DNA from 2 places in the Nostoc sp. FACHB-888 genome. Region 1 is predicted to be linked to the other one. Evidence: predicted binding sites of a transcription regulator. Region 1 holds the regulator's gene; the other holds the start of a gene.
The links. Region 1 encodes NtcA, which controls nitrogen genes in cyanobacteria. Its sites were predicted from a motif close to TNTGTANNNNNNNNTACANA; they were not measured.

Region 1 (4,434 bases):
CTAAGGTAATACCTACATCTTCGTTGGTGTGGTGATCATCAATTTCCCAATCTCCCTTGGCTTGGACATCTATATCAATCAGCCCGTGGGAGGCAATTTGATGCAACATGTGATCCAAAAACGGAATACCTGTTGCTGCTGTACAAGTTCCTCTACCATCCAGATTGATGGTAACTTGCACATCAGTTTCACCAGTAGTGCGGTGAACAGTGGCAATCCGAGAGGTTTTAGTTGAATTATCGTAGTTTGAATTAACTTGGCGATTGGTTGTTTGCATCGGGAATGGGGAATGGAGCATAGGGAATGGGGCATGGAGAATTGGCAAGAATTTTACTAATACTCAATGTCCAATGCCCCAATTATCTTACATTCCCATAATTTCATATCCTGCATCTACATATAGAACTTGTCCGGTAATACCGCTAGACAAATCACTACATAAAAAAGCGGCAGTGTTGCCCACTTCTAGCTGAGTGACGGTGCGTCGTAGGGGAGCTACTTCTTCTACATGATGAATCATATCCAAAATTCCACCCACTGCTGAAGATGCCAGAGTGCGGATGGGGCCTGCGGAGATGGCATTGACGCGGATATTTTGCGGACCTAGTTCAGCAGCTAGGTAGCGCACACTAATTTCTAACCCCGCCTTGGCAACTCCCATAACGTTGTAATTAGGAATTGCCCTGACACCGCCTAAATATGTCAAGGTGACGATACTACCTCCCTCTGTCATCAAAGGTTTAGCCGCACCGCTTAACTGCACCAGCGAGTAGGTACTAATTTCTAAGGCGGTGTTGAAGCCAGAACGAGACGTTTGGCTAAAATCTCCAGTCAAATCGTCTTTGCTGGCAAAAGCAAGACAATGGATAAGGATGTCTAGCTTTCCCCACTTTTCGCGGATTGTCTCAAAGGTAGATTGAATCTGCTCATCATTTTGGACATTACAGGGAAGAAATAAGCTGGGATTGAGGGGTTCTACCAATTCCGCAACTTTTTTCTCCATTTTGCCGCGTTCATCCGGCAGGTAGGTAATACCCAGGTTTGCTCCGGCTTTATGCAGCTGTTGGGCGATGCCCCAGGCGATCGAGCGGTTATTGGCAATACCTGTAACAAGAGCATTTTTTCCAGTCAGATTCAGCATAGAAATTGTTAATGCGATCGATCATTAGGAGCATACTAGAATCTGAGGCACGTTTTGTCTTCGTTTTACACAGGATTTGCAAAAATGAATATTGATAAGGGTGTTTTCTATGACAAAAATCTTGATTTTTTATAAAGATATTCTCAAAATATCTTTATTTGTTCTTTAAAAAACCCTTTTTAATACTGCTATTGGAAGTACTTATCAACAATTAGTAGCTTAAAGGATCAACAATTATGTATCATTGTAAACAAAGAGTTATGAAGAGATTAGTTTGAGTATAGGAAAGTACAGAAAGGTTGACGGTGCTTTATTCATTTTTCGGGTGTATTCTTAGGTAATCAGTTTTTGTTTTTCCGGCATTGGGTAGGGGAAGGGAGATGATCGTGACACAAGATAAAGCCCTAGCAAATGTATTTCGTCAGATGGCGACCGGGGCGTTTCCGCCAGTTGTGGAAACGTTTGAACGCAATAAAACGATCTTTTTTCCTGGCGATCCTGCCGAACGAGTTTATTTTCTTTTGAAAGGTGCTGTTAAACTTTCCAGGGTGTACGAGGCAGGAGAGGAAATAACGGTAGCGTTGCTGCGGGAAAATAGTGTATTTGGTGTATTGTCATTGCTGACGGGAAATAAATCGGATAGGTTTTACCATGCGGTTGCATTTACTCCTGCGGAATTACTGTCAGCACCAATTGAACAAGTGGAGCAAGCACTCAAGGAAAATCCAGAATTATCAATGTTAATGCTGCGAGGTCTGTCTTCGCGCATTTTACAAACGGAGATGATGATTGAAACTCTCGCTCACCGAGATATGGGTTCTAGATTGGTGAGTTTTTTGCTAATTCTCTGTCGAGATTTTGGGGTTCCTTGTGCAGATGGGATCACAATTGATTTGAAGTTATCTCATCAAGCGATCGCAGAAGCAATTGGTTCAACTCGTGTTACCGTCACTAGGCTACTAGGGGATTTACGTGAAAAAAAGATGATTTCTATTCACAAAAAGAAGATTACTGTGCATAAACCTGTTACCTTAAGTAGGCAATTCACATAAAATCAATTGGAGAAAGGGGAATCGGCACGTGTTCTATTTTGAAAAATGACACTAATAGCTAGAGGTAAATCTAAAATTGAGTAATTTCAGCTATTGCCAATTTCCACTTCTCCCCAGACAATGGTTAAAAGTAGTAGGCTGTATCTGGAAGGATTTCGGTAGCTAAAGATGACCACCGGATACATCCTCATAGCAGCAATTTTAATTCTGGGAGGCGTAATTGCAACCGTGGGCGATCGCATCGGCACACGAGTTGGCAAAGCCCGCCTCTCACTTTTTAACCTTCGTCCGAAAAATACTGCTGTATTGGTAACTATTTTTACGGGCGGTTTGATTTCAGCATCAACATTAGGAATTTTATTCGCTGCCGACGAAGGCTTGCGAAAGGGAGTCTTTGAGTTAGAGGATATTCAAACAGACCTCAGACAGAAGCGGGAACAGCTAAAAACCGCAGAAACTCAAAAAAGTCAGGTAGAGAGTGAGCTAAACCAAGCAAGAATTGCCCAAGCAAAAGCACAACAAGACTTACAGACAATTAATAAATCTTTGCAGGCGGCGAATGCCAAACAACTGCAAACACAAGCTCAGTTGAACCGCACCATTAGTCAACAAGCCCAAACTCAAACTCAACTCCAACGCACTCAAGGTCAGCTAGGACAAGTTGTAACTCAATACCAAAAAGCCATAGCTGAATTGCAAAGCGTTTACAATCAGAGAAAAGAGCTACAGACGGCAGTTGAGCAACTGAAGACAGAACGCCAAAGACTGTATGCTGAAGCTAAAAAAGCGATTGATGAAGCCAAAACAGCAATTGAAAAACGCGATCGCGAGCTTGCTAATCGCCAAGAAGTCATAGAAGAACGCGATCGCAAAATTGCCCAACTCGATCAACTGATTCAAAAGCGTAATGTAGAAGTTGCAGCGCGAGAGCAAGTGATTGCCAAACGGGAATCACGCCTCAAAGAATTGGAAGCACAACAGCAGCAACTAGAACTTGAAGTTGCAAGGTTAGAAAAATATTATCAGTCCTACCGCGACCTGCGTTTAGGTAAGCTGGCCTTAGTTCGCGGTCAAGTTCTGGCCGCAGGTGTAGTTCGTGTTACGCAACCTACTGCTGCTCGTCAGGCAGTGGAACAACTTTTACAAGAAGCTAACCGCAACGCCAACCTCGAATTAAGTGAGCCTGGGGCAAATTCTGCAAATGCAGAGCTACTACGCTTCACCCAAGAGAGGGTTGAGAAATTGAGCCAGCAGATTGAGGATGGTCAAGAATACGTGGTGCGAATTTTCTCGGCTGGTAATTATGTCAGGGGAGAAAAGCAGATAGAGTTTTTCGCTGATACCGCTCGGAATGAATTGGTTTTTTCGCAAGGCGCGGTGCTGGCCACAACTACTGCTGATTCCAAAACCATGACATCGTATCAGTTACAGCAGCGACTGGAAATACTGATTTCTGCTTCCCAGTTTCGTGCCCGTAACGCCGGAATTATCGAAAATGTGCAAGTAGACGGGACTTTTCTGCGCTTTATCAACCAATTAAGACAGTACAATCAACCATTGGAAATCAAAGCGATCGCAGCAAACGATACTTATACAGCCGGACCATTGAGAGTAAAATTAGTGGCAATAGTCAACGGACAAATTATCTTTAGTACTTAAAAAATTATTTGCACACTGTTATTAGTAAGATTTAAACATATTGAAAAGCAGCCAAAATAGTTGCTGTGATTGCATTTATTCATTTATAATTCTTAATTTTTAATTTTAATTTATTATGACTTTCCGGGAATTTTCACCAATGCAACCAGTCATCTTGGGGTTTGATCCAGGTCGAGATAAGTGTGGTTTAGCGGTGATGGGACTGGATCGGCAATTGTATTATCATCATGTCGTACTGGCAAAAGAAGCGATCGCTACCATTGAGACACTGCGTCAAAAGTTTCCGATCTCCTTGATGGTGATGGGCGACCAAACTACAGCCAAGCAGTGGAGACAGCAGTTATATCAAGAATTGACAGAACCGTTGAGTATTATTTTAGTGGATGAGCGCTACACAACCTTAGAAGCACGCGATCGCTATTGGCAAATGTTCCCACCCAAAGGGCTAACAAAGCTATTACCACAGGGTCTGCGACAGCCACCAAGACCGATAGATGACATTGTTGCCATCCTCTTAATCGAAAGATACTTAAATCGCCTCACAGAATCAACACTCAGCAGTCAGGAGTGAGGAATTAGATC
Region 2 (4,434 bases), on a different contig from region 1:
CACCAAGACAGTGACTTTGCCACTGTCTGTTCGCTCCTCACCACACCGTATCGAGCTTAAGTAGGAGTACATTATTCTGTGCCCCTAAAACTCGCAAACTCGTCCCACAACTTCACAGGCGTGGGTAATTATTTCGTATTTACGCTTTGGAAATCTATTGTAAGTAGTTTTATATACATTGCTTACTTAGCGGTAGCACTGTATACTGACTACAAGGATTGTAGACCGACCCTAAGGCATTTTTTTAGCCATTCACTAACCATGAAACTTGAGGATATATATCAATTCTTTGAGAATCCTCCGCCAACTTACCTTTGTCAGGAAGTAGCAGTTTGTTACATACTGTCTGTTTTGTTACAAGGTGAATCCTACGGAACCGAGTTGATTGAGCAATTAGAAACTGAATATCCAACCTATAGGCTTTCGGATACCGTACTTTATAGTGCAATCAAATTTCTGGAAGACCAAAGGGCAATCACTGGATATTGGAAGAAACTGGAAGGACGAGGACGCCCTAGGCGGATGTACCAAGTTTCTCCAGAATGGCAAGTTCAAGCGCAAGAGTTAGCTTTTCAATGGCTTGACTACATCAACAGGAAGACAAAGTAACGAATGATTGATAATGAATAAGTCTCCTCCAGTCAAACAGTAACAATTTAGTTATGGATACTGCTATTCTGCCATCTACGTTCCTGCTAACCTTGTTGTTATCGGTTGGGCTGTTTTTCTTTATTCGTGCCTCGACTAAAGACCGCATAGAAACAGCGCAACTGGTATCTGAGCAAGACGAAGCTGCTTTAATGTCTCAATTACAAGAGTATTTTCGCTCACGGTCTTACCGAGTGGCAGAGGTAGACCGAGAACAAAACAAAGTGACTTTTGAAGGTAATGTTCGCCCCAGTTGGTTCTTAGCTATATTTTTAACTCTGCTGGCAGCGACTGGTATTGTTTGTCTATCACTAGTCGTGTATCTGCTTTTTCCTAACCTAAGTACCTTTGTTCTGGCTATGGTACTGCTGTCGCCTTTAAGTGGCCTATTTTATTGGAAAAAATCTGGGAGACTTGAGAAGGTGTCGCTCAAAGTAGAAACAACTCAGAGCAAACAAACCCCCTCAAGTAAAATCACTGTAGTTGCCCATCGAGATGAACTGGGCGAGTTACAGAGAACTCTACAGCTCAAGGCTGGGGAATAATTTTTGGTTTTTATGACGATCTATTAACTATGATATGCAGACTTCTGACCTGACCTACTCTTTAGGCAATGGAAAGTAGGAAGGAGGAAATCAAGACTTCTGCTTTGTCAGTTTTCCCCACGACAAAAGTTGTGGGGAAAAATTTAAATTCATTAACTTAAATTTGTTGACAGAGCTTGGTTAACAATTCACGGCATAAGAGCACAACTTCACTAGCGCTTTTGGACGCGCTTGGCTTTATACCCACTCCCTTCTGCTTCGTCAAAATAGCATCAATCCATGCAATATAGCGTGGTTTGAGATAAATTAACTTTCCAACTACCTGGACTAGCCTTAAAAAGCAAATCAACTCCAAACTAAAAAAAGATTAAATTCTGCATAAACTTAGCAATTTTGCCAGTTAATGATAGTCAGGAGCCATATTCAATGCGTAAGATGACCGTTTATGGTTCACCGACTAGCTAAAGCAAGAGGTTCTTGACCTGGCGAGGGTTCTAATACCCTTAAGCTAGGAAACAAGAAATGGTTCTCCTCTACGTATTGAGCACCAAACAGTCCTTTTTCTGCCCAGAAATAACGATCTGTAGTGTGTTCGTTTCGCTTTACGAGTAGCAACGCAGGTGGCAAAATACCTTCAGCTTGAATAAATCTTCTCGCTGCTGTCACAGGTTTTTCTTCGCCACTTTCGATGCTATATTGAGGCACATGTTCCAAAATTCGCCGTCCTTCCTGACGACGACGACTTTTCCTTTTGCGTCTCCTTGCCAATCTATTGTCCTCCTCTTTCAAGCTATAGATTGTAGTGATAGCTACAAAATCCGTCGCCATTATATAAGTTCTAGTTCAAAATATCAATAGGTTTTAGCCTTTTAATGTAAAAAAATTAATACCTTTGAAGATAGATAAAAAAATCCCCCAAGAATATAATCCCTTGGTACAAACCTTTCATGTAGAAGATTTTAGTTAAGCTTTATTAAATGAGTGAGGTAAACACTAAGTATCTTCTCTTAATCATGCCTCAAAATCTGTAATCTTGAGCAAAAGCTAAAAATGTTAATGTCTGCCAGTTCCGATTTTCTTACTCTGTGTCGAGAGCAAATAGCGTTGCTAACCCAAGGGCTGGGAGCAACTTTAAGTATTGTGTACCTGACACAAGAATTGGTAGAGACTCCTTCAGGTGAGGCCAAACTGATTCCTGTAGTGATTTATCCGGAAATAGCATTATTACCCCCAGGGGAGGAAACTGCTGAGGCGACAGCATATAAGCAACTTCAAGTTGGAAATGTGTTTATATTACCTAATCAACAAAGAAGGTTATTGACAGCAGGATTAGAATCTCCAACCTCGTCGCAGGAGTTTGAGGCGTCTCAACCCCATCTAAAAGAGGAATACCTTTTTAGTGGCAACCAAATTGTTTTACCTCTGGTTTATGAGGGTATGATGATGGGGTTACTGGTAACGGGTAGGCAAGACCGGGCATGGAATGAACAGGAGGAAAGTCAGATTCAACAGATAGCCCAAACATTAGCGATCGCTTGTATTTTAGATCAGCGACGAGCATGGTTTGAGCATGAGTTACATGAGCAACAAATTCTCCAAGAAAAACAGCGAGATTTGCTGGATAACCTGTTACATCAGTTTCGTAACCCATTAACAGCATTACGGACTTTTGGCAAACTGCTATTGAAACGGCTCAGGCCAGGAGATGCCAACCGAGATGTGGCAACTAGTATTGTGCGAGAAAGCGATCGCCTCCAAGAATTGTTGCAACAATTTGATCAAGTAATTGATTTGACAGAGGCAGATTTAGCACCACTACATCTGCCCGGACATGAAGTATTTGTGGAAGCAACTATCCAAAAAGACGCTAATCCACCGCTATTATTGCCGGGAACGGGAGATAAAGCAGTTGACTGCTCCTTAGCAGATATATTAGAACCATTATTAATATCAGCTAAAGCGATCGCCCAAGAGCGAAAGTTAAAACTAATAACTGAAATTCAACAGAATTTACCTTTAGTACGTGCCAACATCAAAGCATTACAAGAGGTTTTAACTAACATCATCGATAATGCATTAAAATATACCCCCACTGGGGGCAAAATTTTAATTCAAGCGGGGCAAAAAAAGTCTAATTTTCAGGGAATTGTCATCAGCGACAACGGGCCTGGCATTCCACCCGAAGATTTAGAGCATCTTGGAGAACGACATTATCGGGGTGTACAAGCGCAAACAGAAATCCCCGGCACTGGTTTGGGGTTAGCGATCGCAAAACAATTAATAGAGCAAATGCAGGGCGAAATCGAGGTTTTCAGCCCTGCAATCAACTCCAAACTAACTTCACCCGATACGCCGGGAACTACGTTTATTATTTGGTTACCGGAAGTTGGAAGTTAGTTTATTCAGAACAGGTTATCCCGTTTTCCTTTAATCTTTAACGCTGCTCAAAATTCTAACCTTAGATTATTATTTTTAACGATAAAATAGCTAAGTATTTATTCACATTATAGTTAGCATATCATCCAAGCGTATTGTCATATTACCTGACTGGACTTCAACCAGCGAAGAAGTTAACTTATCAAACTCTAGAGATACACCTATCTGGCTATTATTTATTAATTGAGACAGTGTTGGTATTTCTTTAAGCAACTCATCACTAAGATATGATCTAAGAAGGACAGTCTGCATTTCATTGCTATTGATAAAATCAGTAATATTACGCTTGAGTTTTTCAAGATCCTCAAGAAGTAAAGTAATTCGCTCCTTATCTTCTTTACGACTATTATAATAGGAATTCTCACTTTCCTTAATAGTCAGTTTTAGATACATATAAGCAACTCTTTCAAGAATTTCTTTAACTTTAGACATTTTTACATTTTTTGGCTGCTTGCTGAAAGCAAGGTTATCAAAAAAATTCTTTTTTTGGTCATTATTATATGGTTCTATTACATTTATCTTCTTATTCTTAAGAGAATTATTCATATTCAAAATACTATTAATTATATCATTTATTCCTGGTTTACTGTAAGTATTGTTTTCAATACCTACGAAAAATATATTATATATATAAATTCCGATCATGTTTAAATAATAAACACTAGGTTCAATATTTTGATAGTACACAACTTCCCTTACTATTTCAGGATTAGTAATATTGTTTATAATTGTCGATACTTCATCATTATTATCTTCCTCAAACGAGACGTGTTTATAAGTTAAATTAGAGCCTTCTGAAGATTCA

Region 2: H6G26_RS04845 (DUF3155 domain-containing protein) is a predicted target of NtcA. The motif match lies at 1,990-2,009, and genes of this name have one in related genera.

Annotation. Positions count from the first base shown of each region.
Region 1 is NZ_JACJQM010000015.1:48,848-53,281, reverse strand. It holds gene hisB (imidazoleglycerol-phosphate dehydratase HisB) at 1-277, opposite strand, end outside; gene fabI (enoyl-ACP reductase FabI) at 365-1,141, opposite strand; gene ntcA (global nitrogen regulator NtcA) at 1,522-2,193, shown strand; gene H6G26_RS12040 (DUF3084 domain-containing protein) at 2,362-3,852, shown strand; gene H6G26_RS12035 (pre-16S rRNA-processing nuclease YqgF) at 3,968-4,423, shown strand.
Region 2 is NZ_JACJQM010000005.1:12,365-16,798, forward strand. It holds gene H6G26_RS04835 (PadR family transcriptional regulator) at 262-609, shown strand; gene H6G26_RS04840 (cofactor assembly of complex C subunit B) at 663-1,193, shown strand; gene H6G26_RS04845 (DUF3155 domain-containing protein) at 1,644-1,961, opposite strand; gene H6G26_RS04850 (ATP-binding protein) at 2,244-3,590, shown strand; gene H6G26_RS04855 (hypothetical protein) at 3,693-4,434, opposite strand, start outside.